3 regions of the Mesorhizobium sp. M2A.F.Ca.ET.042.01.1.1 genome follow, and region 3 is predicted to be linked to each of the others. Evidence: predicted binding sites of a transcription regulator. Region 3 holds the regulator's gene; each other region holds the start of a gene.
The links. The regulator PhoB, encoded in region 3, activates phosphate uptake and scavenging genes when phosphate is short. The targets are predictions, from matches to a motif close to TGTCATNNANCTGTCAT.
Positions count from the first base shown of each region.

Region 1: EOA23_RS14170 (DUF1045 domain-containing protein) is a predicted target of PhoB. The motif match lies at 7,372-7,388, and genes of this name have one in related genera.
Region 2: EOA23_RS00410 (ceramide glucosyltransferase) is a predicted target of PhoB. The motif match lies at 2,754-2,770, and genes of this name have one in related genera.

Region 1 covers NZ_RZRX01000078.1:13,476-23,895, reverse strand. Annotated here, with positions in the region: gene EOA23_RS14205 (ABC transporter permease) at 1-956, shown strand, start outside; gene EOA23_RS14200 (transporter substrate-binding domain-containing protein) at 1,138-1,980, shown strand; gene EOA23_RS14195 (ABC transporter permease subunit) at 2,058-2,804, shown strand; gene EOA23_RS14190 (ABC transporter permease) at 2,812-3,543, shown strand; gene EOA23_RS14185 (ATP-binding cassette domain-containing protein) at 3,543-4,358, shown strand; gene phnN (phosphonate metabolism protein/1,5-bisphosphokinase (PRPP-forming) PhnN) at 4,635-5,261, opposite strand; gene EOA23_RS14175 (alpha-D-ribose 1-methylphosphonate 5-triphosphate diphosphatase) at 5,258-6,397, opposite strand; gene EOA23_RS14170 (DUF1045 domain-containing protein) at 6,527-7,234, opposite strand; gene iolB (5-deoxy-glucuronate isomerase) at 7,464-8,276, opposite strand; gene EOA23_RS14155 (DUF3329 domain-containing protein) at 8,652-8,864, opposite strand; gene iolE (myo-inosose-2 dehydratase) at 8,933-9,847, opposite strand; gene iolD (3D-(3,5/4)-trihydroxycyclohexane-1,2-dione acylhydrolase (decyclizing)) at 9,998-10,420, opposite strand, start outside.
Region 2 covers NZ_RZRX01000001.1:80,916-91,335, reverse strand. Annotated here, with positions in the region: SAM riboswitch at 96-173, shown strand; gene EOA23_RS00415 (O-succinylhomoserine sulfhydrylase) at 230-1,420, shown strand; gene EOA23_RS00410 (ceramide glucosyltransferase) at 1,455-2,597, opposite strand; gene apaG (Co2+/Mg2+ efflux protein ApaG) at 2,874-3,266, shown strand; gene EOA23_RS00400 (Hsp33 family molecular chaperone HslO) at 3,508-4,317, opposite strand; gene argF (ornithine carbamoyltransferase) at 4,465-5,376, opposite strand; gene EOA23_RS00390 (aspartate aminotransferase family protein) at 5,393-6,592, opposite strand; gene EOA23_RS00385 (GcrA family cell cycle regulator) at 6,950-7,468, shown strand; gene EOA23_RS00380 (magnesium and cobalt transport protein CorA) at 7,583-8,587, opposite strand; gene phoU (phosphate signaling complex protein PhoU) at 8,674-9,396, opposite strand; gene EOA23_RS00370 (ATP-binding protein) at 9,505-10,420, opposite strand, start outside.
Region 3 covers NZ_RZRX01000054.1:4,797-15,216, forward strand. Annotated here, with positions in the region: gene EOA23_RS10810 (ROK family protein) at 1-870, shown strand, start outside; gene phoB (phosphate regulon transcriptional regulator PhoB) at 1,167-1,856, opposite strand; gene phoU (phosphate signaling complex protein PhoU) at 1,874-2,581, opposite strand; gene pstB (phosphate ABC transporter ATP-binding protein PstB) at 2,602-3,405, opposite strand; gene pstA (phosphate ABC transporter permease PstA) at 3,402-4,253, opposite strand; gene pstC (phosphate ABC transporter permease subunit PstC) at 4,257-5,243, opposite strand; gene pstS (phosphate ABC transporter substrate-binding protein PstS) at 5,308-6,366, opposite strand; gene EOA23_RS10845 (PAS-domain containing protein) at 6,858-10,420, opposite strand, start outside.

The DNA of each region.
Region 1 (10,420 bases), on a different contig from region 3:
TGGTCGGCGCGGTGGTGACGGCCATCAATCCGCGCTTCCTGTCGGCGATCAACCTTGCCAACACCTCCAACCTCGTCGCGCTGTTCGGCATCCTGTCGATCGGCCAGGCCTTCGTCATCATCACCGGCGGCATCGAATTGTCGGTCGGCTCGCTGATCGCGCTGCTCGGCACCTTGTTCATCGACTTCATCGCGGTGCGCGAATTGGACTGGCCGCTGGCCTTCGTGGTGATCATCGTGCTCGGCGCCGTCATCGGCTTCGTGCATGGCTGGCTGATCACAAGGCTGAAACTGCAGCCTTTCGTGGTGACGCTGTGCGGCCTCCTGATTTATCGCGGCGTGGCGCGTTTCTACACCGCCGACGGCACGGCGGGCTTCGCCTTCGGGCAGAATTTCCCGACGCTCGAATTCCTGACCGCGGGCCGCTCCTACGGCCTGCCGAACTCTTTCATCGCGCTGATCGTCATCGCCATCGTCATGTGGGTGGTGCTGCACCGCTCGGTGTTCGGCCGCTATCTCTACGCCATCGGCAAAAACGAGGAGGCGGCGAAATATTCCGGCATCCGCACCGGCCGGATCATCATCGCGGCCTATGTCATCTGCGGCGTGCTGACGGCGCTGTCGGCGATCTATTTCGCCATGTACACGCGCTCGATCTCACCGGCGAGCCACGGCCAGTTCTATGAGCTCTACGCCATCGCGGCCGCCGTGCTCGGCGGCTTCTCGCTGCGTGGCGGCGAGGGCTCGCTGGTCGGCGTAATCCTCGGCACGGTGCTGCTGCAGGAGCTGCAGAACCTCGTCAATCTGCTCGGCATCCCCTCGTCGCTCAATTTCGCGGTGATGGGCGGCGTCATCCTGATCGGCGTGCTGGTCGACCAGCAATGGGGCGTCTTCCGCGCCCGGCGCCGCATGATCGAGGCAACGCGCCAGAACGTTGCGGGCGCGCCGGCGGAGTAGTCCCGCTCTTCGGATAACGGCCTGATTGGATCGATGCTCGCCGTTGAGCCGCCGGGCACGTCCGGATTCACGGGCGAATTGCAACACCCGTGAACCGGAAAACAGCCCTTGTCGGCGAATCGGGGCTGGGTTAAGCAATTGGTATCTGAGGGTTCCAAGAACAAAAATGGGAGTAACTACCGTGACATCATCACGTTGGATCGCGCTCGCGGCGCTGGCGTTGACCTGCTCGACCCCGGCACTGGCCAAGGACTGGAAGACCGTCTCCGTCGCCATGGAGGGCTCCTACGCCCCCTGGAACCAGACCGACGCCAGCGGCAAGATCGTCGGCTTCGAGGTGGACATCCTCAACGACGTCTGCGCCCGCGCCAAGCTCGAGTGCAATATCGTGGCGCAGGATTGGGACGGCGTCATTCCCGGCCTTACCGCGGGCAAGTTCGACATCGTCATGGACGGCATGTCGATCACCGAGGAGCGCATGAAGACGATCGACTTCTCGATCCCCTACGCCTCGTCGCCGGTGGCCTTCCTGGCCGACAAGAACGGTCCGCTGGCCAACCTGTCCAACAAGGGCAAGATGATCGACCTCTCGAAGGACGACGCCGAATCCAAGGCGGCACTCGACACGCTGCGCAAGGAGCTCACCGGCAAAAATGTCGGCCTGCAGGTCTCGACCACCGAGGCGACCTTCGCCGACAAGTATCTCAAGGACGTCGCCAACGTCCATGAATACAAGACCACCGACGAGCACGACCTCGACCTGATGGCGGGCCGCATCGACGTGGCCTTCGCCGATACCACCTACTTCCTCGGCACGCTGGCCAAGCCCGACGCCAAGGACCTGGAATTCGTCGGGCCGCAATTCAAGGGAGGCCCGATCCTCGGGCCGGGCATCGGCGCCGCCTTCCGCAAGACCGACAAGGACCTGCAGGACATCTACAACAAGGCGCTGAAGGCCGCGCTCGACGACGGTTCGGTGTCGAAATACAGCCTGCAATGGTTTAAGATCGACATTACCAAGTAATGTCGCAAAGGGAGCAGCCAAGGCTGCTCCCTTTCTTGCATTGAGACAAGCAACCGTCGCCGGGAGGGAAGGCGTAGGTGGAGTTTCTCAACGATCTCAAGGATCAGGTGTCGACGGCCTATGAGCTGCTGGCCGCCGGCTGGGGCGTGCAACTGCTCTGGGGCATCGCCTGGACGCTCGCCGTCACCGTCGTTTCGATGCTGATTGGCGCTGCGCTGGGCTCGCTGGTGGCTGCGGCCAAGCTCTCGCATCGCGGCGGGCTGAGATTTATCGGCGAAAGCTACACCACCGTTTTCCGCGGCGAACCTGAACTCCTGATCATCTACCTGTTCTACTATGGCGGCACGCAGGTCCTGACCGGCGTGGCTCGCTCGACCGGATCGATCGGCTCGACCGACATCCTGAACATGCCGAGCTTCCTCGGCGGCGTGCTTGCGGTCGGCATCATTTCCGGCGCCTACCAGGCCGAGGTTTTTCGCGGCTCGTTCCTGGCGATCCATCGCGGCGAGCTGGAAGCGGCCCGCGCCTACGGCATGTCGGCCTGGCTGCGGTTTCGCCTCGTGATCGTACCCCAGGTGCTGCGCCTCGCCGTGCCGGGGCTGGGCAATGTCTGGCAATTGACCATCAAGGATTCGGCGCTTATCTCCGTCACCGGCGTTGCGGAGCTGATGCTCACCGCGAACAAGGCCGCGCGTTCGACGCATCATTCGCTGCTTTTCTACACGGTCGCAGGCATCCTTTATTTGGTGATGACCTCGATCTCGACGCCGATCTTCGAAAAGGCCGAGCGTTACACCTCGCGCAGTTTCACGCGGCCGAAGTGAGGTGGCGGTGGATCTCGACTTCTACCTTTCGACCATGTGGAGCGTGCTGAAGGCGCTGCCGCTGACGCTCGAGATCTGGTTCTTCGGCATCGCCTTCGGGCTGATCATCGCCACCGGCCTGACCTGGCTGCGGGGTTCCGGCTACAGATTGGGTGAATATTTCACCCGCGCCTATGTCTTCATCTTCCGCGGCTCGCCGCTCCTGGTGCAGCTCTATCTGATCTATTTCGGCCTCTCCCAGTTCGACTTCGTCCGCCACAGCCCGATCCTGTGGCCGATCCTGCGCGATCCGATGTATTGCACGATCGTCGCCATGGCCTTGAACACGGCCGCCTATGAGAGCGAAATTTTCCGCGGTGCGCTGCGGGCGGTGCCGGTCGGCCAGATCGAGGCGGCCAAGGCGTTCGGCATGTCGGCCTTCACCCGCTTCCGCCTTGTCACGCTGCCGATCGCGCTGCGGCTGGCGTTGCCGGCCTATTCGACCGAGATCATCCTGATGACCAAGGCGACCGCTCTCGCCTCGGTGGTCACGATCATGGAGATGATGGGAACAGCGCAGAAGATCCAGCACGACACGTTCCGGCCGATCGAGGTGCTGACCTGCGCCGGCGTGATCTATCTGCTGCTCAACCTGTCGATCGCCCGGCTGTTTGCCTGGGTCGAATACCGGCTGTCGCCGCATCTGCGGCCGCCGCCCGAGCAGAGCCAGCAAATCAGACCCGTACCGGAGGTGTTGTGATGTCGGCAAATGTCGCCGCTGCCGCGAAAGCAGCACCGTCCTCCGGCGAGACGCCCGCCATCAGCGTCAAGGACCTGCGCAAATGCTTCGGCGATCATGAGGTGCTCAAGGGCATTTCGCTGGAAGCCCACAAGGGCGACGTGATTTCCATCCTCGGCTCCTCCGGGTCCGGCAAGAGCACGATGCTGCGCTGCATCAACCTCCTGGAGACCCCTGACTCCGGTGAGGTGCGGGTCGACGGCGAGCTGATCAAGATGAAGCGAAGCCGCGACGGCCATCAGATGCCGGCCGACATCCGCCAGGTGGAACGGATTCGCGCCAACCTCGCCATGGTTTTCCAGAGCTTCAATCTCTGGTCGCACATGACCGTGCTGGAAAACCTCGTCGCCGCACCGACGCATGTTTTGAAGCGGCCGCGCGCGGAATGCCTGGAGCAGGCCGAGGCCTTGCTGAAGCGCGTCGGCATATGGGAGCGCCGCAACTACTATCCGCCGCATATGTCGGGCGGCCAGCAGCAGCGCGCCGCGATCGCCCGCGCCCTGGCGATGAACCCCAAGGTGATGCTGTTCGACGAGCCGACATCGGCGCTCGATCCGGAACTGGTCGGCGAGGTGCTGCGCGTCATGCGCTCGCTGGCGGAAGAAGGGCGCACCATGCTCGTCGTCACCCACGAAATGGGCTTCGCCCGCGACGTGTCGAGCAAGGTGATGTTCCTGCACAAGGGCGAGGTGGATACGGTCGGCGAACCGAAGGAAATGTTCGCCAGACCGCCGACGCCTCAATTCAAGCAGTTCATCGCCAACTTCAACAAGTAGGCGCCTCTCCTTCTCCCCTCGTGGGAGAAGGTGGATCGGCGCGAAGCGCCGAGACGGATGAGGGGTGTTCCAGCTTGGCAATGCGTTCGCCTGGCAGCATGTTGTGCCCAACCGCCAGCGCTTCATTTCTTCCAGCACCCCTCATCCGGCCGCTTCGCGGCCACCACCCGGCCCTTCGCAGGCTCAGGGCGTTCGAAGCTCGAAAAGCCAAGCAATCGGCTTTTCGTCCGCTCACGCGGACCACTTCTCACCCCACAAGGGGAGAAGGGAAGGCGCTTAGATCATGTCCGACAGATCGGAGAACGCCATCGCCTTGCGCAGCACCTCGGCGAAGCGTTCGCCGGCGAGCTCCTTGTCGCCGCTGTTGTCGATCGAGGTGACGTCCGGTCCCGTCAGCTTGACGCTGGCGCTGCGCGCCAGGCGGGCAAGCACTTCGCCGCGCGATTCGCGGCCGCGCGCCGCCAGCCGCTCGGCGAGGATCTCCGGCGTGGCGGTGATCTCGACCACGGCCAGGTTGGCGTAGCGTTCGCGCAGCGCCGGGATGACCGCGCGGGAGACATTCGCCACGGCGACGTGGCCGTTCGCCACGGCCCAGTCGACATCGGCCGGCAGGCCGTAGCGCAGACCGTGCGCGTCCCAGCACAGCGAGAAGGCGCCGTCAGCCTCGGCTTCCGCGAAGGCGGCGTCCGCCAGCGTGTCGTGGTCCTCGCTTGCGGTGTCGCTCGGCCTTGTGATGACGCGACGCACGAATTCCAGCCGCGTCTCGCCGGCAAAGCGCTGCTTGGCGTAGCCGATCACCGTATCCTTGCCAGCGCCGCTCGGGCCGACCACCGCGACGAAAACGCCGTTGCGGATCGGCAGGCTATCGGCCAGCTCGCGCTCGATGAGGGCCGAGACCATCATGCGACCCGGCGGCCCTGGCGCCACACGGTGCGCACGACCGGCACATGGTCGTCGACGCGCACGCGCACCAGGTCGGCGCGGCGGCCAGGCTCGATGACGCCCCGATCAGCGAGACCGACCGCTTCGGCCGGGTTCTTAGAGACCATCGCCACCGCCTGGGGCAGCGTGATGCCTTCTACGACATCGCCGAGGAAGAAGGCCGACTGGATCAGGCTGAAGGGGATGTAATCCGACGACAGTATGTCGAGCAGGCCGTCGGCGGCAAGCGTGCGCGCCGAGACATTGCCGGAATGCGAGGCGCCGCGCATGACGTTCGGCGCGCCCATCAGCACGCCGAGACCCGCCGCCTTGGAGGCCTTGGCCGCTTCCTCCGTCGTCGGGAACTCGGCGACGCGCACGCCCTGCTCTATGGCTTCGTCGACATGGCCTGCGGTCGCATCGTCATGGCTGGCCAGCACGATGCCGCGCTCGCGGCAGGCGGCCGAGATGAAAACCCGGTTCGGGCCGGAATTGCGGGCCGATTCCGCCATCCGCTTCTCGCAGAATTTCTGGAAGTCGCGGTCGGTCAGCTTCAGCTTGCGCTGGTAGTAATAGGCATAGGTCTCGAGGTTGACGAACTGGCGCTGCCCGGGCGCGTGATCCATCAGCGACGCGAGCTTCACCCTGTCGTCGGTCTCGAAATTGGCGAAAGCCTCGAGGCAGTCCGGCGCCGAGACCTCGCAGCGCAAATGGATGAAATGGTCGGCCCTGAGCCGATCCTGGCGCACGCTGTCCTCGATCGCGTCGGCCAGCTTGCGCACGTCGTCGGATTTCAGGTCGGCGTCCTCGTCCATGCCGACGCGCAAGGCGTCGAGCACGGTGGTGATGCCGGCGGTCGCCACCTGGGCATCATGGGCAAGCACGGCGGCGATCGGGTTCCAGCGCACTTTCGGGCGCGGCGCGTAATGACCTTCGAGATGATCGGTGTGAAGCTCGACAAGGCCCGGGATGATGAAGTCGCCGCCCATATCCTCGCCGGTGCGGGCAGCGCCCGGCTCGACGGCGGCGATCAGGCCGTCGCGCAACAGAAGCGAGCCCTCGACGATTTCGTCGGGCAGCACGATGCGGGCATTGGTGAGAACGGTTTCGGCGGTCATCTCAGGCGGTCCTATCTCGAGCGGTCGGCAATCAAATCAGAGCAATTCCAGGAAAAGTGCTTTGCGGTTTTCCGTCCGGAATTGCGTAAAAACTAAAGATAGGGCGGTTCAGCGTCCCGCTGATCCGCCCTAGGCTGTCTTACGGGCCGGGCCACGGCCAAGCGCATGGTGCGAAAGCACCATGAACGGGGCGCCGGGCTCGCTTTCGACGAACAAGGTCAGCGCATCGACCGGCACCGGCTGGCGCAGCACGTCGGCGAACAGGCCGTCGATCGCCGCGCGAAGACGCGGGCTTTCCTCGGGCCCGACACGCCCCGACAGCGTCATATGGAAGCGGAATGTGTCGAAGACATAAGGATAGCCCCATTGGCAAAGGTTGCGGAACTCGTCCGGCTTCAGCGCGTCCGGGCTGCGGCGCTCGATCTCGGCCTCGGTGAGCGGCGCGCGGAAACTGTCGAAGGCGCGCACCACCTCGCCGGCGAAGTCGTTGAGCGGCGCGAACCGCGTTTCCGGCACCAGCGCGAAGAAGCCGTCGATCTGGCCGACGACAAGGCGCGGAATGACGACCGGCGGCGTCGCCTCGGCGAAGGCGTCGAGCGCGGCGCGCAGCGAAGCCTCCGTCTCGTTCGGCGCCAGCCGGAATGGCGCCTTCAGCGTCGCATGGAACCCGTAACGCCGGGCCGATGCCGTGTGGAAGGCGACTTCCGCCGCCGACAGATCGCCCACCGCCTCCACCGGCCGCGTCGCCGCCCCGAACGGGTCGCGGCCCAGCCAGTTGGCGGCAATGCGCGCCAGCTTCTCGTCCTGTCCCGGTGTGTAGTAGATGGCGTATCGCATCGGCGTTCCTCGTCAAGCGCGTCGCGCCCGAAGGATCATGCGACGCGCTTCAAGTCATTGTCTTGGCAAGTCGTGGGTCCAAAACGCCAAGGCGTTTGCGGCGACATGCACCGGAACCGCTGCCATAGGTGATTTCCATGACGGATTGACGAAGCTCATGGGTTTTCGAAGGCAAGTCCAGCCGCAAGCTCGTTAGCCGACGATTTTTCCCTGCTGGACCAATGCGCGGTCAGGCCTTCATAAGCCACTCGTGCTCGGCCGCGTTGTGGAATTTCCACGTCCGCTTCGGTCCGGCCATGACGTTGAGATAATAGAGGTCGTAGCCGTGACAGGCCGCGCAGGGGTGGTAGCCCTTCGGCACCAGCACGACATCGCCGTCCTCGATCGCCATCGCCTCGTCCAACTCGCGCACGCCGTTGCGGTCCGCATCCGTGTAGACGCGCTGGAAGGCAAAGCCCTGCGGCGGGTTGAGGCGGTGGTAATAGGTCTCCTCGAGATAGGATTCGGCCGGCAGATTGTCCTGGTCGTGCTTGTGCGGCGGGTAGCTGGAGGTGTGGCCGCCGGGCGTGATGACCTCGACCACCAGCAGCGAATCCGCCGGCTTGCCCTCGGGCAGGATGTTGGTGACATAGCGCGTGTTGGTGCCCTTGCCGCGCACCTCCTGGCCAAGATCGTCCGGCCCGATGACCCGCACCGGCAGGCCGCCGCCGAGGCCCGGCGCCGAGCAGACGGCGAGCTCCAACTCGGTGTCGGCGGTCACCGACCATTCAGTGCCTTGCGGCACATAGACCGACCAGGGCTTGCCCTCGAAGGGCGACATGCGCTCGCCGAGCAGGCCAAGATCCTTGCCGCCAGCGGTCGCCTTGCCCTTGCCGGTGACGAAGACCAGGCAGACCTCACGGTCGCCCGTCGTGCCGCCCGCCGCCTCGCCCGCCTTCAGCCGATGCAGGTCGAACCCGACATAGGTCCAGCCGGCGCTTTGCGGCGTGACGTGTGCGACATGGCCGTGGCCCCTGTCGGCCTTGACGAGCAGTTTCGACATTTTTGTCTCCTAATTATTCGACGCTTTGACTGTCAGACCCGCCGCAGCCAGGATTCACTGCTCGATCGCGCACCTTGGGGATTGGCCGGATCCCTCTCAACTTCGTCATCCTAGGGCGAAGCAGGAGCGAAGCTCCGTCGCGGAGACCCTAGGATCCATGCCGTTACCTCAGACGAAGGGCGCAGCGGAGCAGAATTCTGCACCGTTGCAACAGGTCAAAGTCATGGCATGGATCCTAGGGTCTGCGCTGCGTCGCTTCGCTCCTTGCTCCGCCCTAGGATGACGAAGCGAGGTGCGTTTCGACTAGTCGCCAACGCATGAGGTCCGCCAGGCACGCAGTATCCGATCCGTAGAAGCTTCTGAGCCATGGATCAGTCATTCCTTCGGTTCGGGGTCGGCCTTGTTCTCCTCAGCCCGCTTATACAGATAGAAAAACTGCCACACCGCGTAGCCGGCGAAGCCGAGCGCGATGACGCCCCAGAACGGCGTGCCGGAGGCGAACTCGATCACCGACCAGACCAGGCACACCGCCACGACGGCGATGCGCCGCCACAGCGGCCGGAAGAAGGGATGCTCATAGTCTTTCATCGCGCCAATCCAGGATTTGCCAAGCGCAACGGATAGACCGGGCGCCCTGACTAATCCATCGTTTATGATCAGACCGGGAAACCCTGTGTCTCCACCGTGTAACCGGCGGCCGTCATCACCCGCATCAGCTCCTTGTGGCCGACCTGGGCCATCTTGAGCGGCGGGTTCTTCTTCGGATCCTGTTCGGCTTCCACGACGAACCAGCCTTCATAGCCATGATCGGCGAAGCGCTGGACGATGGCTCCGAAATCGAGCGAGCCGTCGCCCGGCACGGTGAAGGCGCCGAGCGCCACGGCATCGAGGAAGGACTGTTTCGTGCGGTCGAGCCCTTCGATCACACCCATGCGCACATCCTTCACATGGACATGGTTGATGCGCTTGTGATGGTTGTCGATGGCGCGCAGCACATCGCCGCCGGCAAAGGCGAGATGGCCGGCGTCGAGCAAAAGCGGGATGCCTTCGCCGGAGTTGCGCATGAAGGAATCGAGCTCCGGCTCGGTCTCGACCACAGCGGCCATGTGATGGTGGTAGGAAAGCGGCATGCCCTGCTCCGCGCACCATTCGCCGAATGCGGTGACGCGCCGGCCATAGGCCTTCATCTCGTCGTCCGAAAGTTTTGGCTTGGTGGCCAAAGGCTTCGAGCGGTCGCCCTGGATCGAACGGCCGACCTCGCCATAGACGATGCAGGGCGCGTCGACCGCCTTGAACAGCTCGATCATAGGCTGGATGCGGTCCTTGTTCTTTGCCAGGTCCTCGTTGACCAGCGTGCCGGAGAACCAGCCGCCGCAAAGGGTGACGTCGGCCTCCTTCAGGATCGGCAGCATCACCTTGGGATCGTTGGGGAAGCGGCGGCCCATCTCCATGCCGGTGAAGCCCGCCGAGCGCGACTGGCGCAGGCATTCCTCCAGCGACACGTCGTCGCTCAGTTCCACGAGATCGTCATTCCACCATGCGATGGGAGACATGCCCAGTTTGGCTTTCAAGTCGTCACTCCAAATGTCGGTTCGTTCCTACCTCCCCCTTGGTCGGGAGGGTCGCTGCAAAGCAGCGGGGAGGGGGCAGCGCCGACCCCCACCCGGACCTTCGGTCCGACCTCCCCACAAGGGGGAGGTAGGGGATCTGCGCTGTCAGCTTCAATTACCGATGCTCTGCATCTGCTTCTTGTCCTCATACGCCTTGCGCGCGGCGTTCACCTGTGGCCGCGACGAGACTTCCGGCACGGCGACGTCCCACCAATGGCCGCCGGCCTCGGTCGAAACCAGCGGATCGGTGTCTATGACTAGAACGGTCGTCCTGTCGTTCTTCTTTGCCTTGGCCAGCGCCGTCTCCAGCTCGGCAATCGACGCCACCTTCTCGGCGATGGCACCCATGCTTGCCGCATGCGCGGCGAAGTCGACATCGGGCAGCACCTCGTGGCGCGCGTCCTTCAAGAGATTGTTGAAGTTGGCGCCGCCGGTCGCCATCTGCAGCCGGTTGATGCAGCCATAGCCGCGATTGTCGAGCAGCACGATGGTGAGCTTCAGGCCAAGCATCACCGAGGTGGCGATCTCGGAATT
Region 2 (10,420 bases), on a different contig from region 3:
CCGGGCGAGGACCCAAGCAGGCTGTTGCCGTCCGGCTGGTACAAACCTCTTAATGAAGCCGGCAATTGACGCAAGCGCGGCGGTCATTTAAAGGGTCGTTATCCCGTGGTGATTTGGCCGGTCGGCTTGCAGCCACGTTAAACAAGTCGCTAAAGGACCGTCGAGCCGCAAGGCTGTATGGACCGGTTGCGACTTCGCGGCCGGTTTTTTTGTGTCTGGAAGCAGGGCTATGAGCACCAAGAAGCGCAACTGGAAACCTCAGACAGCACTCGTGCATGGCGGAACGCTGCGTTCCCAGTATGGCGAAACCGCCGAGGCGATGTATCTCACGCAGGGCTATGTCTACGAGACGGCGCAGGCTGCCGAGGCCCGTTTCAAGGGCGAGGAGCCCGGCTTCATCTATTCGCGCTACGCTAACCCGACCGTCGACATGTTCGAGAAGCGCATGTGCGCGCTGGAAGGCGCCGAGGATGCCCGCGCGACAGCCTCCGGCATGGCCGCAGTTTCCGCTGCCCTGCTCTGCAGCGTCAAGGCGGGAGATCACATCGTCGCGGCGCGCGCGCTGTTCGGTTCCTGTCGCTGGGTGGTGGAGACGCTGGCGCCGCGCTACGGCATCCAGGCGACGCTGATCGACGGCACCGACATCGCCAATTGGGAAAAGGCGGTCAGGCCGAACACCAAGCTGTTCTTCCTGGAAAGCCCGACCAATCCGACGCTGGAAGTGGTCGACATCGCCGCTGTCGCCAAGCTCGCCAATTCGATCGGCGCGCGCGTCATCGTCGACAACGTCTTTGCCACACCGCTGCAGCAGAAGCCGCTGCAGCTCGGCGCTCACATCGTCGTCTATTCGGCGACCAAACACATAGACGGCCAGGGCCGCTGTCTCGGCGGCGTCATCCTGTCGGACAAGAAATGGATCGACGAAAACCTGCACGACTATTTCCGCCACACCGGCCCCAGCCTCTCGCCGTTCAACGCCTGGACGCTGCTCAAGGGGCTGGAGACGCTGCCGCTTCGCGTGCGCCAGCAGACCGAAAGCGCCGGCAGGATCGCCGATTTCCTGGCCGGCCGGCCTGAGATCGCGCGCGTCATCTATCCGGGCCGCGCCGATCACCCGCAGGCCGATATCGTCAAGAAGCAGATGTCCGGCGGCTCGACATTGATCTGCCTTGACGTCAAGGGCGGCAAGCAGGCGGCCTTCGCCTTCCAGAACGCGCTCGACATCGTGCTGATCTCCAACAATCTCGGCGACGCCAAGAGCCTGATCACCCATCCGGCGACGACGACGCACAAGAACCTGAGCGACGAGGCACGTGCCGAGCTCGGCATCGGTCCCGGCACGCTCAGGCTCTCGGTCGGCCTGGAAGACACCGACGATCTGCTGGACGACATCGAGCAGGCGCTGAAGGCGGCAAAATAAGCTGGAAAATATCGCGGGAGATCGCTCAGACGATTCAGGCGATCTCCTTGAGTTCTTTCAGCTCGCGGGTGCGGATTGTCATCGCATTGCCGCGCCACTCGACGGCGCCGCCGAACCAGGCGCGAGCCCAGATGGCGGGCAGCATGGCGTCACGCACGATCATCGGGGTGACGCTGCGCGGCGACAGGTACCAGCCCTTGGCAGCGGCCAGCAGGCATTCCGGCAGGTAGGCGATCGCCAGCACGCACAAAGCCGTGCTGGGCAGGCTGACGCCGGCGCTTGCCGCGGCAATCAGCGCCAGCAGCAGCGGCATCGCGGCGCCTGTGAGGATCTCCGGGGCGAAGAACAGCGGGAACGTCACCCGGCGCAGCCGCGCCCAGCGCGTCTGACGCGACCAGATCTCGGCGAAGCTGCGCTGTCCAAGCGGCTGCTCGAAAGGCGAGGCGACGAGATTGACGCGCAGGCCCAGGCTGTTGACCAGCTTGGTGGCGGCCGCGTCCTCGGCGATCTCGGCGGCCAAGGCCTGGATGCCGCCATTGGCGTCCAGCATCGGCTTGTTCCACAGCATGCTCTTGCCCTGGGCGAAGCCGAGGCCGAGCGCCTCGCCGGCATATTGCCAGCGCGCCTGCAGCGTGTTGAGGAAGGCGCATTCGACTTCGGCCCAAAAGCCGTCCGGCCGCGAACCGATCGGCGTCGAGCAGACGAGGCCGGTATCCGGGCGCCATGCCGCCATCAGGTGCTGGACATAGTCCCTCGGCATCAGCACGTTGGAATCGGCGAGGACGACCCAATCGTGCCGCGCCGCCTGCCAGCCCTTGACGCAGTTGTTGAGCTTGGGATTGGCGCTGATATGGTCGTCGCCGATCAACAACCGCGCCGGAAGCTTCGGGTGGCGCGCGATCGCCGCATCGATGAGCCTCACTACCGGGTCCTCGGCATGCGCGACGCAGAAGATCAGCTCATAGCGCGGCCAGTCGAGCGAGAAGGCGCGCTGAAGGGTCTCCTGCGTGAACGGCTCGACGCCGCGCGAAGGAACGATGATCGAGACCGGCTGCGCGCCGACGGGCGGCGCAATGACATGTCTTCGTTTCAGCCGCGACGCGGCTAGCAGGATGCTGGCGAGGTTCGAGAGAAGAAGGGCTGACGAAGCCAGGCCGGCTGCGATAGTCAGTTCCATCGAGATCTGGTCACCCTATCTCTTTGTTTTCACGCAATTCCGGACGGAAAACCGCTCACACTTTTCCTGGAATTGCTCTTGGCCGCATGCGGCGGTTTCATCAGTCACAGAGCGCCCGAGTCGCCCGGCACGGTTTGTGCACACCAACATTGTCATGTGTCACTTAAATGACATTGTTTTTCGCCACGTGCGCTACAAGGCTGGCAGAATGGTCGGCGCTGCGCGTCCAACAGGGAAGCGCGACGAAATGTTCCGCCGTGGCAACCGGAGTGGCCCATGTATCGCGCAGTGACGCGCAACATCGAAGTGCTGGTCAGACCCTTCTATCTGGAGGATAGATCCGATCCGTCGGAGAACCGCTATGTCTGGGGCTATCAGGTGACAATCGACAACCGCTCCGACGATTTCGTGCAGCTTTTGTCGCGCTACTGGCACATCACCGACGGCCAGGGCCGTGTCGAGGAGGTGCGCGGCGCTGGCGTCGTCGGCGACCAGCCGGAGCTCAATCCCGGCGACAGCTATCAATACACGTCAGGCTGTCCGCTCTCGACACCGTCGGGCATCATGGTCGGCCACTACACAATGCGCAACGGCCGCGGCGAGACGTTCGACATCGCCATACCGGCGTTTTCGCTCGACATGCCGGGGACAAGGCGGACGGTGAATTAGAGAACTTGGGTTCCTCACCCCCGCAAAGCGGGGGAGAGGTGTCCCGGCGAAGCCGGGACGGAGAGGGGGACGACCTACGCGAGGCCAAATCTCCGCGGAGGGATTGGCGCGGGAGCGAACACGAGATATGCGCTCAGGCGTCTTTGGACAGCGGGTTACCAGCTATGCCAAAGACCCCTCTCCGTCCCGGCTTCGCCGGGCCACCTCTCCCCACTTCGTGGGGCGAGGAACCGGAGCTTTCTTACTCCGCGGCGAACTCTGCCGGGTCGAAGTCGTATTGCGTCGAGCAGAACTCGCAGGCGACATGGATGCCGCCCTCCTCGGTCGAGTCCTTGATCTCCTCAGCCGAAAAGCCTTGGAGGATGCCGTGGATCTTCTCGCGCGAGCAGGAGCACTGGTCGTCGACGGGCACGCTGCGGAAGACGCGCACGCCGTGCTCGTGGAACAGCCGGTAGAGCAGCCGCTCGGCGCCCACGGTCGGGTCGATCAGCTCGGTCGGCTCGATAGTGCCGAGCAGCGCCAGCAATTCCTGCCAGGAATTGTCGGCCGGGTGGTCTGTCAGCTCGCGGTCGTCGCCGTCGCCGCCCGAAATATCGGGAATGCGCATGCGCTCCGGCGCCTGAGGCAGGAACTGCGCCAGGATGCCGCCTGCCCGCCACTGCTCGTGTGCGCCGCCCGGGCCGGGCGTGACCAGCTTGGCAACCGACATCTTGATATCGGTCGGGATCTGCTCCGACTGGCGGAAATAGGTGCGCGCGGCATCCTCCAGCGAGGTGCCGTCGAGCTGGACGATGCCCTGGTAGCGCTGCGTGTGCGCGCCCTGGTCGATGGTCAGAGCCAGGACGCCGTTGCCGAGCAGAGCCTGCTGGCGGGCGACGGGCTCGGGATAATTGTGGCGGCTCAAAATAGCGTCGAGCATCGGCCCGAGCTGCACGGTGCGGCCGCGCACATCAAGCGGCGCGACCTCGTAAGGCACGACGTGGTCGTCGCCGGCGAAGCCGAATTCACCGAGTTGGGGTTTATGCTCAGCCAAGGTCTGGGTTTCCAACATGACAAAACTCCGGGGCGCAGCCATGCAACCCGATGAGCCGCATGCGTCGAAGCGCGTTCAATTTACGTGATGGCCCGCAAATAGGCATCACCTGTCCCCAGATCAAGTTGACCCCAATCTGGCCGGAAGCGGTCAGGTCCGCCCTTCTCAAGCGCCCAGGCACCAGGCCAGCACCGCCTTCTGGGCGTGCAGCCGGTTCTCGGCCTCATCGAAGACCACCGAATGCGGCCCGTCGATCACCTCGTCGGTGACCTCTTCGCCGCGATGCGCCGGCAGGCAGTGCATGAACAACGCATCGGGCTTGGCCTTGGCCATAAGCGCCGCGTTGACCTGATAGGGCAGGAAGACGTTGTGGCCGCGAGCGCGGTGCTCCTGGCCCATCGAGACCCAGCTGTCGGTGACGACGCAATCGGCCTGATCGACGGCTTCCTCGGCGGATTTGGCAAACCGGACCTTGCCGCCGTTGGCTTTCGACCAATCGACATATTTCTCGAAAGGCTCGCTGCCTTCCGGCACCGCGACATTCAAGTTGAAACGGAACCGGGCCGAGGCTTCGAGCAGCGAGTGCAGCACATTGTTGCCGTCGCCGGTCCAGGCAAAGGTCTTGCCGGCCACCGGGCCGCGATGCTCCTCGAAGGTCATGATGTCGGCCATGAGCTGGCAGGGATGCGTATCGTCGGTCAGCCCGTTGATGACCGGAACCGTGGCGTTCTCGGTGAGCTCGATCAGCCGGTCGTGCGAGGTGGTGCGGATCATGATGGCGTCGACATAGCGCGACAGCACTTTCGCCGTGTCGGCGATGGTCTCCGAGCGTCCGAGCTGCATCTCGGTGCCGGTCAGCATGATCGTCTCGCCGCCGAGCTGGCGCATGCCGACATCGAAGGACACGCGCGTGCGCGTCGACGGCTTGTCGAAGATCATGGCCAGCACCTTGCCGTCGAGCGGTTTTGAGCGCTCACCCGCCTTGAGCCTGGTCTTTCGCGCGATCGCGTCGTCCAGCATGATGCGCAGGTCGCCCGCCGAAACGGCGGATAGATCGGTGAAGTGGCGGACGCTCATCGGCAGGTTCCAGAACTTATTTCGCGGCTTCGGCCGCTATCGCGTCGGTCAGCCCCTTGGCGCCGCCGCGGATGCGCTTCAGCGCCTCGCCGATCTCCTCGTCGGTGACGGTGAGTGGCGGCAGGAGGCGGATGACATTGTCGCCGGCCGGCACGGCAAGCAGGTGCTGGTCGCGCAGCGCCATGTTCACCTTGGTGTTGGGCATGGCGCATTTCAGGCCGAGCATCAGGCCGGTTCCCCTGATGCCTTCGATGACCTCGGGAAATTCGTCCGCGACCGCCGCAAGGCCCTGCTTCAACAACAGCGCCTTGCGCTGCACGTCCTCGAGGAAGCCGTCGGCCAGCACCACGTCGAGCACGGCGTTGCCGACCGCCATCGCCAGTGGATTGCCGCCGAAGGTGGTGCCGTGCACGCCGGCGGTCATGCCGGTCGCCGCCTCATCCGTGGCGAGGCAGGCGCCCAACGGGAAGCCGCCGCCGATGCCCTTGGCGATCGCCATCAGGTCGGGCGTGACGCCGGCCCATTCATGCGCGAACAGCTTGCCGGTGCGGCCGATGCCGCACTGGACTTCGTCGAAGATCAGAAGCAGGCCGTGCTGGTCGCAGAGCTGCCGCAGCCGTTTCAAGGACTGCGTCGGCACCGGGCGTATGCCGCCCTCGCCCTGCACGGGCTCGATCAGTATGGCCGCGGTCCCCGCCGTGATCGCCTTTTGCGCGGCATCGATGTCGTCGAATGCAATCTGGTCGAAGCCTTCGACCTTGGGCCCGAAGCCCTCGAGATATTTGTACTGGCCGCCGGCGGCGATCGTCGCCAGCGTGCGGCCGTGGAAGGCGCCTTCGAAGGTGATGATGCGAAAACGCTCGGGATGGCCCTTGACGAACTGATAGCGCCTTGCCGTCTTGATGGCGCATTCCAGCGCCTCGGCGCCCGAATTGGTGAAGAACACCTTGTCGGCAAAGGTGGCATCGACCAGCCGCTCGCCCAGCCGGCGCTGTTCCGGGATCTCGTAGAGATTGGAGACGTGCCAGAGCTTGGCGGCCTGTTCGGTGAGCGCCGCGACCAAATGCGGATGGCTGTGGCCCAGCGAATTCACCGCGATGCCGCCCGCGAAGTCGAGATATCGCTCGCCCTTGTCGGTGACCAGCCAGGTCCCCTCCCCACGGTCGAAAGCCAGGGGTGCGCGGGCAAAGGTCTCGTAAAGCGCCGAACCGCTCATTATATGCGTCTCCGGAACCGGAAATCAAAAAAGCCGCCAATGCGGCGGCCTTTGCGGCTTATCATGTTTTTCGGCCATGAAGTCAACGAAAACGTCACGCAGAAGCGCGTGGCAAGCCCCGATGCCACGCCGGCCCATCAGCGGTCAGGCAAGTTGGGGAAAACCGTAAAAACCGAATCAGTGTTGCCTTTGGGACTCTTGTCACCGAGTCAGCGCATAAGGTAATTGTAGTCGAGAAATAACTATATTTCGTGCGGCGGACCTAAATCACCCGGTACATGTGGTGTCGTTTGCCCGGCGAGAGCCGGCTCGGGAGAGGATTCTGGCTGCCGCACGCATTAGCAGGAGCGCGGTCTCATGAACTGGACTGACGAGCGGGTAGAACTTCTCAGGAAATTGTGGTCGGAGGGTCTGAGCGCAAGCCAGATTGCCGCACAACTTGGCGGAGTGAGCCGCAATGCCGTCATCGGCAAGGTGCATCGCCTGAAGCTGTCGGGCCGCGGCCGCGCGACGGCTGCCCCGGCGCGCCAGAAGAAGGCGACGCAAGGCGCCTCGATGCAGAAATCGGTGGCCCGCGCGGCGAGCCCGGCGCGCCATGTGACCGCCACCATCGGCGCCACCGCGCTGCAGGTGCAGTTCGACGCCGAGCCGGTCGCGCGCCACTACATCCGCCCGGTCGAGAATGTCGTGGTTCCGATCTCGCGCAACCTGCAGCTCGTCGAGCTGACCGAACGCACCTGCAAATGGCCGAATGGCGACCCGCTTTCGGAAGACTTCAGCTTCTGCGGCAACGACGCCGCCGAAACCGGACCGTATTGCAAGTATCATTCCCGGGTTGCGTTCCAGCCGGCGGCGGAAAGACGCCGCGCTCGCTGAATAGCGAATAGCGAATAGCGAATAGCGAATAGAACGGCTTGGCTTCTGTGACAAGGAGCAAGCCGTTTTTTGTTATTCCCTATTCGCTACTCCCTATTGGCTATTCGCTTCCGCTCACAGCCACCCATTCTTCTTGAACCGCCAATACAGGAACGCACAGATCGCGGCCATCACCAGCAGGATGACGGGATAGCCATATTCCATCTTCAGCTCCGGCATGTCGGTGAAGTTCATGCCGTAGATGCCGGCGAAGGCGGTGGGCACCGCCAGGATGGCGGCCCATGAGGCGAGCTTCTTCGAGATCGCGGTTTCCTGGCTCTGTCCGACGAGAAGGCTGGCTTCGAAAGCGAAGGCCAGAACCTCACGCAGGGAGTCGATCTTTTCCTGCACGGTGCGGATGTGGTCGGTCACATCGCGAAACAGCGGATGCATGGCGGCATGGATCTGCGGCAGGTCGGCGCTGGTCAGCCGGCGGCAGACCTCGACCAGCGGCAAGGCCGCATTGCGCAGCCGCAGGAGATCGCGGCGCAGCATGTAGAGGCGCTCGATATCGGAACCAGTCATCGGCTTCAGAAGCACCTTGTCCTCGATCGCCTCGACCTCGTCCTCGATCTGCTCCAGCACCGGCATGTAATTGTCGACGATGAAATCTAGGATGGCGTAGAGGACGAAATCCTCACCCTTGGCCAGTGAATGCGGGCAGCTTTCCCAATGCTGGCGCACGGCGGCGTAGGAGGTCGACGGGCCATGCCGGACGCTGACGATGTAGCCGGTGCCGACGAACAGATGCGTCTCGCCGAAGGTGACGCGGCCGTCGATCAATTGCGCGGTGCGGGCGACGATGAAGAGGGCATCGCCATATTGCTCGATCTTCGGGCGCTGATGCGGATGCTCGGCATCCTCGATCGCCAAATCATGCAGGTGGAATTGCGCCTGCACCCTGAGCAGAAGGTTGCGGTCGGGCTCGAGCAGGCCGATCCAGACGACATGGCCGGGTTTGGCCGCCCATTCGCCGGCCTGTTCGATCGCGATGTCGGCGACGCGCTTGCCGCCCAAATAGACGCTTGACGCTATGATGCCCGACGTTGGGGCCGGGGTCAGGTTTCGAACTTGTTCCATCGCAAACCTCCCGAGACTGCGACTGACAATTCGTCGTGCCTGGAAGAGCTTAGCCTAATTTAGGAAGCCGTTCGAGAGGCGCCCGTTCACTTAGCCGGCACCGTGCCGGGCAACACGACCTTGTCGGTCTTGTCGCCCTTCGGCCGGTCGGCGGGCATCTGGTCGCCGGTGACGATGTAGTAGATGGTCTCGGCGATGTTGGTCGCATGGTCGCCGATGCGCTCGATGTTCTTGGCGCAGAACAGAAGATGCGTACAGGGCGTGATGTTGCGCGGATCTTCCATCATGTAGGTCAAAAGCTCGCGGAACAGCGAGGTATACATGGCGTCGATCTGGTCGTCCCGATCGCGCACGAAGCCGATCCTCTCGACCGAGCGCGAGGCGTAGACGTCGAGCACTTCCTTGAGCTGCGTCAGCGCCAGGTTGGCAAGCGCCTCCAGACCGCGGAAAAGGCTGTTCGGCTGGCGCCCGTCGACCGAGGCAACGCGCTTGGCGACGTTCTTGCCAAGATCGCCGACCCGCTCGATATCGGCCGAGATGCGGATCGCGCCAACGATCTCGCGCAAATCCGTCGCCATCGGCTGGCGCCTGGCGATGATGATGATGGCCTTGTCGTCGATCTCGCGCTGTCCCTCGTCGAGGACGATGTCGTCCTGGATGACCTTCTGGGCAAGGCCATGATCGACATTGACGAGGGCCGCGACAGCCTGTTCGACCATGCGCTCGGCATGGCCGCCCATCGCCGCGATGCGCTTGGACAGGAATTTCAGCTCTTCGTCATAGGCACTGACTGTATGCACGGACTGCATCGATATGCCTTCCCGGTTTGTGCCGGCTGGTGCGTTCCCTCAATCTGTCGCTGATACGCGAACCGCATGACAGAAAGAAGAAAATCTCGGTTGGCAACCGGTACACGATCAGCGAGCCGGCAAATGAACCGTGAACGCCGCACCCTTGCCGACTTCCGACTTGATCGACAATCTTGCGTTATGACGGCTCAATATATGCTTGACGATCGAAAGGCCAAGCCCGGTGCCTTTCTGGGTGCGGCTGTTTTCGACATCGATGCGGTAGAAGCGTTCGGTTATGCGCGGGATATGTTCTTCTGCGATGCCCGGACCGTAGTCTCTTATGGTGACGTCGATGCCTGGGTCCTGACCGTCCTCGACGCGTGCCATGGATACGGTCACGCGTCCGCCTGACTGGCCATATTTGCAGGCATTCTCCAGGAGATTCTCGAAAACCTGGAAGAGTTCGTCGCGGTCGCCGGGGACGGAAACCGGACCATCGATGAAGTTCCGCTCGATGACGATGCCGTTCTCGCTGGCCAGCGGCCCTAGCGAATCGATGACGCTGTCGATCGTCTGGCGAAGATCGACCGCCGTGCCCGGCCTCAGATAAGGTTTCATCTCCAGTCGCGAGAGCGAGAGCAGATCGTCTATCAGGCGGGCCATGCGTCCCGTTTGGTTCTGCATGATCTGCAGGAACTGGTCGCGCGCCGCCGGATCGTTGCGGGCCGGACCGCGCAGCGTCTCGATGAAGCCGGCGATCGAGGCGAGCGGCGTGCGCAATTCATGACTGGCATTGGCTATGAAGTCGGCCCGCATGCGGTCGATGCGGCGCGTCTCGCTCTGATCCTTGAACACCAGCACATAAAGGCCTGTGGCATGGCCGACCGTTGACGCGCTGACCCTGTATGTCCGCTCCACCGGCAGCTTTTCGGTGTAATCGACCGCATCGGCCGCGACCTCGCCCGACAGGATGCCGTCCAGCAGCGCCTGCATTTCCGGCGCGCGAAACTTCAACGCCAGAGACATGCCCGGCGCCAGGCCG
Region 3 (10,420 bases):
ATCGGCGAGTGCCTGGCGATCGTCCGGCGCCGGCTGCAGGATCCCGATCTCGACGTGGGCAGCGTCGCCCGCATCGCCATGGGCATTCAAGGCATCACCGATTCCCACGCGCGCGCCATGCTGTGGTCGCCGATCACGCCGCTGACCGACATTCCGTTCGCCGATATCCTGGAGAGGGAATTCGGCATCCCCGCCACCATGGAGAACGACTGCAACATGATGGCAGTGGCGCTGCGATGGCGCGATCCCGAGCGCTATCGCGACAATTTCATCGCCATCCTGCTCTCGCACGGCATCGGCATGGGCCTGGTGCTGAAGGGCGAATTGTTCACCGGCACGCATTCCTCCGGCGGCGAGTTCGGCCACATGATCCATCGTCCGGGCGGCGCGCTTTGCCGCTGCGGCCGGCGTGGCTGCGTCGAGGCCTATGCCGGCAACTACGCCATCTGGCGCAGCGCCATGGGGATAAGCGAGGACGCCGCGCCGACCGACGTCGGCGACGCCGACATGCGCGCGCTGGCCGCAAAGGCCCGACAGGAGGACGGCCCCGAACGGGAAGCCTATCGTCGGGCCGGCGAAGCGCTGGGCTTCGGTCTTGGCAGCCTGTTCGCCCTCATCGACCCGGCGCCGGTCGCCATGGTCGGCGTCAGCGCGGCCGCCTTCGACCTGATCGAGCCGGCGCTGAGGGAGGCGATCGCCCAGACCGCCGGCGGCCAGCACTCGAGCTCGATCTCCTTCGACAGCGAACCCAACGAGCTGCCGCTGATCCGCGAAGGCTGCGCCATGCGCGCGCTGACCTTCGTCGACCAGGAGATTTTCGCGCCGGGGGTCCAGACGAGGTCCGGCGCCGCGGGGAAGAACGTCGCCTAAGCGGGTTTCTGATTCGCCGGAGATAAGCGAAGGCCTTTGGGCTTCGTCATTCCAGGGCGGAGCGACGCGAAGCGGAGCGTAGACCCTGGAATCCATGCCGTTACCTGGATCGTAGGGCGCAGCGGCGCAGAATTCTGGACCGTCGCGACGCGTCGAAGTCACGGAATGGATCCTCGGGTCTGCGCTGCGTCGCTGCGCTCCTTGCTCCGCCCGTGGATGACGAAGCACGAGCGTCTCGGCTACTCACCAGCGCATGCGATCCGGTAGTGGACGCATCAATTCCACGAACGGTGAACCTAATCCTCGCGGATCGCATACCCCGCCCCGCGGATGGTGCGGATGACGTCGGGCATGCGGCCGTTGTTGACGGCCTTGCGCAGGCGGCCGACATGCACATCCACCGTGCGCTCGTCGATATAGATCGTCTCGCCCCAGACATTGTCGAGCAGCTGGCTGCGCGAGAACACGCGGCCGGGATGCCGCATCATGAACTCGAGCAGGCGGAACTCGGTCGGGCCCAGCCTGATCTCGCTCTTCTTGCGGTAGACGCGGTGCGATTCGCGGTCGAGCACGATGTCGCCGACCTTGAGCACGCTGGACAGCACCTCCGGCTTGGCGCGGCGCAGCAGCGCCTTGACGCGCGCCATGAACTCCGGCGTCGAGAACGGCTTGACCAGATAGTCGTCGGCGCCGGTGGACAAACCTCGAACCCGATCGCTTTCTTCACCGCGCGCGGTCAGCATGATGATCGGCAGCCGCTCGGTCTCGGGCCGCATCCTGAGACGCCGGCAAAGCTCGATGCCGGAAACCGCCGGCACCATCCAGTCGAGCACGAGCAGGTCGGGAACATTTTCCTGAAGGCGGATTTCGGCCTCGTCGCCGCGGGTCACCACTTCCACCTGGTAACCCTCGGATTCGAGATTGTAGCGGAGCAGCACCCCCAGCGGCTCCTCGTCCTCCACCACCATGATGCGTGGCGCGATCATCGGGGTAACCTTTTCCGTCAGGCGGCCGGCGCCGACATTGCCGTCTCGTCCTGCTTGGGACGGTTGGCGGGCAATTGCGTGCCGGTCAGCACATAATAGGCGTTCTCGGCGATGTTGGTCACGTGGTCGCCGATGCGCTCAAGGTTCTTGGCGCAGAACAGAAGATGCGTGCAAGCGGTGATGTTGCGCGGGTCCTCCATCATGTAGGTCAACAGCTCGCGGAAGACGGAGGTGTATTTGACGTCGATGCGTTCGTCGTCGTTGCGAAGCTTGGCCAGCGCCGTGGCATCGCCCACCGTATATTCCTGGATCACGCCCTGGACCTGGATCAGCACCAGTTGCGCCATGGAATCGATCGAATGCGTGAGGTCGCGAGGGGCGGTGCTGACACCGACCGACCCGACGCGCTTGGCGATGTTCTTGGCGAGATCGCCGATGCGTTCGAGGTCGCCCGCCATGCGGATCGAGCCGACCACGTGGCGAAGATCGTCCGCCATCGGCTGGCGCTTGGCGATCAGCGTGATGGCGCGGTCGTCAAGCTCGCGCTGACGCGCGTCCATGATGGCATCGTCGGAGACGACGCGCTGCGCCAGCGCATTGTCGCTTTCGAGCAGGGCCCTGGTCGAGCCGCCGACCATGGAGCCGGCGAGATCGCCCATGTCGTTGATGAGCCGGCTGATCTGCCTCAGATCCTCGTCGAAGGAGGCGACGGTATGTTCGGCCATGATGTTGTCCTCGTATGAGCTCAGCCGAAGCGGCCGGTGATGTAGTCCTGGGTGCGCTTCTCGCGGGGCGAGGTGAAGATCTTCTCGGTCCGGTCGAACTCCACCAGCTCGCCCAGATACATGAACGCCGTCTGCCGCGACACGCGCGCCGCCTGCTGCATGTTGTGGGTGACGATGACGATCGTGTAGTCGGCCTGCAATTCGTCGATCAGCTCCTCGATCTTTGCGGTCGAGAGCGGATCGAGCGCCGAGGCCGGTTCGTCGAGCAGGATGACCTCCGGCTTCACCGCCACGGTGCGGGCGATGCAAAGGCGCTGCTGCTGGCCGCCCGAGAGGCTCTGGCCGCTGGCGTTGAGCTTGTCCTTGACCTCATTCCACAGCGCCGCGCGCTTCAGCGCCGATTCGACGCGGCTGTCCATCTCGGCCTTGCTGATCTTCTCATAGAGCCTGACGCCGAAGGCGATGTTCTCGTAGATCGACATCGGGAACGGCGTCGGCTTCTGGAACACCATGCCGATCTTGGTCCGGAGCAGGTTGAGGTCCTGCGAGCGGTCGAGGATGTTCTTGCCGTCGAGCAGCACCTGGCCCTCGGCGCTCTGCTTCGGATAAAGCTCGTAGATGCGGTTCAAGACGCGCAGCAGCGTCGACTTCCCGCAGCCCGACGGGCCGATGAAGGCGGTCACGCTGCGCTCGGGCAGCGACAGGTTGATGTCCTTCAGCGCCTTCGACTGGCCATAGTAGAAGTTGAGGTTCTTGACCTCGATCTTGGCCTTCTCGACGGTCGTGTCGGCTACGTTCAGGTCGGTGGACAACATCGGTTTCATCTGTCCTCTCTGCGTCCGGTTAGGCTGCGGGCGATGATGCTCAGCCCGAGAACCGTCAGGGTGATTATGAGTGCGCCCGTCCAGGCCAGCTGCTGCCATTCCTCGTAAGGGCTGAGAGCGAACTGGAAGATGGTCACCGGCAGGCTGGCCATCGGGGCCTTGAGATTGCTCGACCAGAACTGGTTGTTGAGCGCGGTGAAGAGCAGCGGCGCCGTCTCGCCGGAGATGCGGGCGATCGCCAGCAATATGCCGGTCACGATGCCGGACAGCGCCGCGCGGTAGGCGACGGAGCGGATCACCACCCAGCGCGGCGCGCCGATGGCGGTGCCCGCCTCGCGCAGCGCGTTGGGCACGAGGTTCAGCATGTCCTCGGTGGTGCGCACCACGACGGGGATCACCAGGATGGACAGCGCGACGGCGCCGGCGATGGCCGAGAAGTGCCCCATCGGCCGCACCATCAGCTCATAGACGAACAGGCCGACTATGATCGAAGGGGCCGACAACAGGATGTCGTTGATGAAACGCACCACCGTGGTGAGCTTCGAGAAGCGGCCGTACTCGGCCATGTAGGTGCCGGCCAGCACGCCGATCGGCGTGCCGACGACGATGCCGATGATCGTCATCACGATGCTGCCGTAGATGGCGTTGAGCAGGCCGCCGGCATCGCCGGGCGGCGGCGTCATCTGGGTGAACACGGCCAGCGACACCCCGGAGAGCCCCTTGTATAGCAGGGCGCCGAGGATCAGCGCCAGCCAGGCGAGGCCGATGCCGGCGGCGATGACGCAAAGCGCCATCATCACGGCATTCTTGCGCTTGCGGCTCTGGTGAAGTGATGCGGCAGTCGCCATCGGTCAGGCTCCCGTGCGGCTATCGATGCGCAGCAGCATGTAGCGTGCGAGCGCCAGGATGATGAAGGTTATGATGAACAGGATCAGCCCGAGAGCCACCAGCGAGGAGGTGTAGATCGCACCATCGGCCTCGGTGAACTCGTTGGCGATCGTCGCCGAGATCGTCGTGCCCGGCGCGAACAGCGAGGCGCTGATGCGATGCGCGTTGCCGATGACGAAGGTGACGGCCATCGTCTCGCCGAGCGCGCGGCCGAGGCCGAGCATGACGCCGCCCATGATGCCGACGCGGGTGTAGGGAATCGTCACGCGCCGCGTCACCTCCCAGGTCGTGCAGCCGATGCCGTATGCCGATTCCTTCAGCACCGCCGGCACCGTGTCGAACACGTCCTTGGTGATCGAGGTGATGAAGGGCAGCACCATGATGGCCAGGATCAGCGAGGAGGTCAGCAGGCCGATGCCGTAGGGCGGGCCGGCAAACAGGCTGTTGAGGCCGGGGACGCCTTTGAAGAGCCAGATGATGAAGGGCTGGATCGTCGTCTGCAGGAATGGCGCGAAGACGAACAGGCCCCAGATGCCGTAGATGATCGAGGGAATGCCGGCCAGAAGCTCGACGGCGATGCCGATAGGGCGCCGCAGCGGACGCGGGCAGAGCTCGGTCAGGAAGACGGCGATGCCGATGCCGATCGGCACGGCGATGATGATGGCGATGGCCGAGGTGACGATGGTGCCGTAGATGGGCGCCAGCGCCCCGAAATTCTCGGTGACCGGGTTCCAGGATTCGGTCGAAAGGAAGGATATGCCGAATTTCGACAGCGCTTCCCACGATCCGGCGATCAGCGAGATGGCGACCCCGCCGAGCAGAACCAGCACGAGGATGGCGGAAGCGCGCGTGGCCGCCCGGAAGACCATGTCGGTGAAGGCAAAGCGGCGCACTGTCGCTTCCCTGGTCCGCATGGCGGACGATGTCGCGGCTTCGGAAACGGCACTCATCTAGCCCCTCGCATTTCGAAAGAGACAGGAGGGCGCCGGAAGCGCCCTCCCTTGTTCGTCAGGATTACATGCCGGAATAGAGCGGCTTGCCGTTCGCGTCGACGATGTCCTTGCCCCACATTTCCTCGACGCTCTTCACGACCGCGTCGGGCATCGGAACATAGTCCAGGCTGGCGGCCAGCTCGTCGCCCTTGGCGTAGGACCAGGCGAAGAACTTGAGCGCCTCGCCGGTGGCGGCGGCATCGTCGGGCTTCTTGTAGACGAGGATCCAGGTTGCCGACGTCATCGGCCAGGTTTCGGCGCCGGCTTGGTTGGCCAGGATGACGCCGTAGCCCGGCTGCGAGTTCCAGTCGGCATTGGCCGCGGCGGCCGAGAAGGCGGCGGCGGTCGGCTCGACCTTCTTGCCGTCCTTGTTGATCAGGTCGGTGTAGGTCAGCTTGTTCTGCTTGGCATAGGCATATTCGACATAGCCGATCGCGCCGCCGGTCTGCGACACGTTGTTGGCGACGCCCTCATTGCCCTTGGCGCCGATGCCCACCGGCCACTCGAGCGCGGTGTTGACGCCGACCTTCGACTTCCAGTCGGCGCTGACGTCGGCCAGATAGTAGCTGAAGTTGAAGGTGGTGCCCGAGCCGTCCGAACGGTGCACGACCGCGATCGCCTGGTCGGGCAGCTTGACGTCCGGGTTGAGCTTCTTGATCGCTTCGTCGTTCCAGTTGGTGATCTTGCCGGAGAAGATGTCGGCCAGCGTCGGGCCGTCGAGCACCAGCTCGCCCGGCTTGACGCCTTCGAGGTTGACGACCGGAACGATGCCGCCCATCACCATCGGGAACTGCGCGAGCCCGGTGGAGTTGAGATCCTCGCCCTTCAGCGGCGCGTCGGAAGCGCCGAAGGTCACCGTCTTGGCCTTGATCTGCTTGATGCCGCCGCCGGAGCCGATCGACTGGTAGTTGAGACCGATGCCGGTCTCCTTCTTGTAGGCGTCGGCCCACTTCGCATAGATCGGATAGGGGAAGGTGGCGCCGGCGCCGGAGATATCGGCTGCCATCGCGGCGGAGATGCTAAGGGTTGATGCCGCAGCCATTGCAATCGCAACGGCCGCAGAGCGGATGAAATGTCTCATGTGGCCTGCTCCTGTTCGGAAGATGGTCTTTCGGCACCCGTTCTATCGGCGCCCGGTGAGCGCAATAGACTTCGATTATTACAGTCGCATGACAGTTTCGTGTCAGCCCGGTAACGCCTGAACGGGGATGATCGGAAGGGCTTCCGGCGGTCTCTGCGGGCCGGCCGGAGTTTGCCGCGGGAATCAGCGACTTGTCTGACTTTTGAATCAAAAATTATCCCGGCGGCCGGATCGCGGCCGCCGGGAAATAAAATCCGGACGAGAGCGCGTTGCCTGCATGCCAGAGCGGATCATGGCGTGGCCATCGCCGAAAACAGAGTCCGTTGGGGTAGAGTCGACGCTGTTTCTTGTTGGCGGTCGCTGCTCCCGCCCGTAACCGAAGAGCGGAATCAATGCTACGATTGTCAGAGCTTGGCGTTTGCTTTGATATGGTGCGATCGCACCATACGCATACGTCAACGCCTTGCGCCCGCCTGCCGGCTAAATTCGCTTTAACCCGCGCTGCGCCGGGTCTCGATATCCGAACCCAGCCAGCGCTCGAGCTTTTCGAGCAGCGCTCGCGGGCTGATCGGCTTCGGCAGGTAATCGTCCATGCCGGCCTCTAGGCAGCGTTCGCGGTCGCCCTTCAGCGCATGCGCCGTGACGCCCACGATCGGCACATGCGTGCCCATGTCCTGCTCGAGCTTGCGAATGGCGCCTGTTGCTTCCAGTCCGTTCATTTCCGGCATCGACACGTCCATCAGGATCATGCGCGGATTGAGCTTGCCGAAAGCATCGAGCGCCTTGCGGCCGTTGCCGACGATCTCGAAGCGGTAGCCGGTCTCGCCAAGGATCTGGGTGAACACCATCTGGTTCACCTCATTGTCCTCGGCAACGAGGATGTCGAGCCCGCGCTCGGCTTCGGCCGGGCGTTGGCGCGCACGCACGGGCGGCGGCTGCAGCATGGCGCGGTCCGACGTCGCCGTCTGCCCCGGCGCGGCTTGCGATAGGCCGCCGCCAACGGCGGGTTGCGCTGCGGCGCTGGTGTGGCGATGACGCTGGATGGTCGCGACCAGCGTTTCCAGAAGGACGGAGGAGCGCGCCGGCTTGATAAGCTGCGCATCGATGCCGAGGTCGCGATACGCAGTGTTGGCAAGCGACTGGTCGACCGAGGTCAGCATGATGATGGGCGTATGCGCCAGGCCCGCCGTGTTGCGCACGATGCGCGCCATCTCGGCGCCGGTCATGCCCGGCATCTGGTAGTCGAGCACGACGCAGTCGACCGGCACGCCATAGGCAGCGGCGGCAATCAGCACCTTAAGCCCTTCGGCGCCGCTTTCGGCCGCGCAGGAATCGAACGTCCACGACGCCATCTGCTCGCTCAGGATCGAGCGGTTGACGGCGTTGTCGTCGACGATGAGCACGCGGGCGCCGGTGACGTCGACCGGTGTGATGCGCTGCCCGCCCTGCTCGGCCCGGGGCAGCGTGACCGTGAACCAGAAGGTCGAGCCCTTGCCCTCCGCGCTGTCGACGCCGATCTCGCCACCCATCATCGAGACCAGCCGCGAGGTGATGGCGAGGCCAAGCCCGGTGCCTTCGTGCCGCCTGGTCGAGGAGGTATCGACCTGGCTGAACTTCTCGAACACCAGCTTCAGCTTGTCCTCGGGAATGCCGATGCCGGTATCCGTCACGGAAATGGTGAGCTTCGTTCCCGCGGGAGCCCGCTCGCCCGTCACATCGACCAGCACATGGCCCTCGTCGGTGAACTTCACCGCGTTGCCGAGCAGGTTGGTGACGATCTGCCTGACACGGCCGACATCGCCGACGAACTGGCCGTCGAGCCCCGGCTGGACGCGCACGATGAGCTCCAGGTCCTTCTCCTTGGCGCGCGTCGAGACCAGCGTCGCCACATCCTCGATCGCCTCGGCAAGATTGAATGGCGCCGGGTCGAGCACCAGCTGGCCGGCGTCGATCTTGGAGAAGTCGAGGATGTCGTTGATGATGGTGAGCAGCGCGTTGCCGGATTTGACGATGATGTCGGTGAACGTCTTCTGCTTCGGATCGAGGTCCGACTTTGCCAAAAGCTCCGCCATTCCAAGGACCCCGTTCATCGGCGTGCGGATTTCGTGGCTCATATTGGCGAGGAATTCCGACTTGGCCCGGTCGGCGAGCACGGCGCGCCGCCTCGCTTCGCTGAGCTCGGCCTCGCGCTGCTTGAGCTCGGTGATGTCGGTGGTGGAGCCGATGAGATAGAGCGAGCCGTCGGAGGCGATCATCGCGCCCTTGCGCGCGAACTGGTGCCTGACGCTGCCGTCCGGCAGCACCACCGTCTCTTCGATCTCCTGAGTTTCGCCGGTGCGCAGCACGGCAAGGTCGCCGGCGACGAAGGCTTCGCCGTCGGCGCCGAATATCTCGACGTCGGTCTTGCCGATCGCCTCTTCCTTGCTGAAGCCGGTGAGGTCGCACCAGCCCTTGTTGACATAGAATTGCCTGAGGTCCGAACGCTTGGCGTAGATCGACACCGGCACATTGTCGATCAGGCTGCGGAACACCTCGTTCTCGCTCATGCTCTGCCGAAGCGCCTGCTCGCGCGCCTTGACGTCGGTGATGTCGGTGCTGGAACCGACCAGATGCACCGACCCGTCAATGGCCACCAGTCGGCTCTTGCGCGTCATCAGCTGCCGCACGGTGCCGTCGCGATGGGTGACAGCCTCCTCGACCTCGCGTCCAGTGCCGGTCGCCACGACTTCGGTATCGTCATTGCTGAAGCCGTCCGCCTCTTCCGACGCGAAAAGCTCGCGATCCGTCTTGCCGAGCACCTCGTCCTTGGCGAATCCGGTCAGCGCGCACCAGGCCTTGTTGACGAATTCCATGCTGAGATCGTCGGCCTTGATGAAGGCCGCCACCGGCAGCTCATCCATCACGTGCCGGTAGAGGTCGATCTGGCGCATGGAGTCGCGCAGCGCCTTTTCGCGGACCTTGATGTCGGTGATATCGACACGCACGCCGATGAACGTCCCGTCATCGGTGCGCATGTCATAGACCTGGTACCAGCGCCCGTCGGCGTTGAGGCGCTCGTAGGCGGAATTTGGCAAACGGTACCGCCTGAGCATGGCGTCGAGCCAGCGCTCGGTGTCGACGCCGTACAGACCGTCGATTTCAGTGTCGCCGCTCGAGCGAAAATAGCCGACCGAATGGCCGAGAGACAATGCCTCGCGGAATGTGCGGCCCGGCTGCCAGGCCGGCTTCAGCGCCGGCAGCGTGTCCTGCAGCTTGCGGTTGGCGAAGACGAAGCGGTCGTCGCGGTCGTAGATGATGACGCCCGCCGGCAGCGACTCCAGGACGGTCGCGAGGTTCCTGCGCGCATCCTCGGCCTCGGTCTCGCGCTGCTTCATGTCGGTGATGTCGACATAGGAGATCAGCCGCTTGCCGGCCGGAAGGGGCGCCAGCGAGGCGATCAGCGTGCGGCCGTCGCTGCGCGGCAACTGCCTAGAGCCTGCGGCGCCGGCGCGGATTTCGGCTTCCCGCTCGGTCACATGGCTTCGCCATGTCTGCTCCTCGGCGCCGAACGGATCGGCGTCGCGGCTGGCCTCCATGAGGTCACGAAAAGAGATGCCGGCCGGTGCGCGCCGCGGATCGATCTTCCAGAAGTCGTAGAAGGCTTGGTTGATCACCTCGACGCGCAATTCGGCATCGACAACGATGACGCCGATCGGCATCGAATCGACCATCAGGCTGAGATTGCTGAAGGTCTCGGCCGTCCTGGCATTGGCTCTTTCGATCTCGGCGTCTCGGCGCTTGACCTCGGTGACATCATAATAGGTCAACAGGCGCTTGCCGCCGGACAACGCCGTCACCGAGAATATCATCGTGCGGCCGTCGGCATGGACGAACTCGCGCGGCGCGACGGAACCGGCACGAATTTCAGCGATTCGGCTGGCAAGGTAGCGCTGCCACTCCTGTTCGTCGATCTCGCCATAGATGCCGTTGCGGCGATTGAGATCCATGAGGCGGCTGAATGGCGCGCCGACGGTCACCACCCCGTCGGGGATCCTGGAAAACTCCCGGTAGGCTT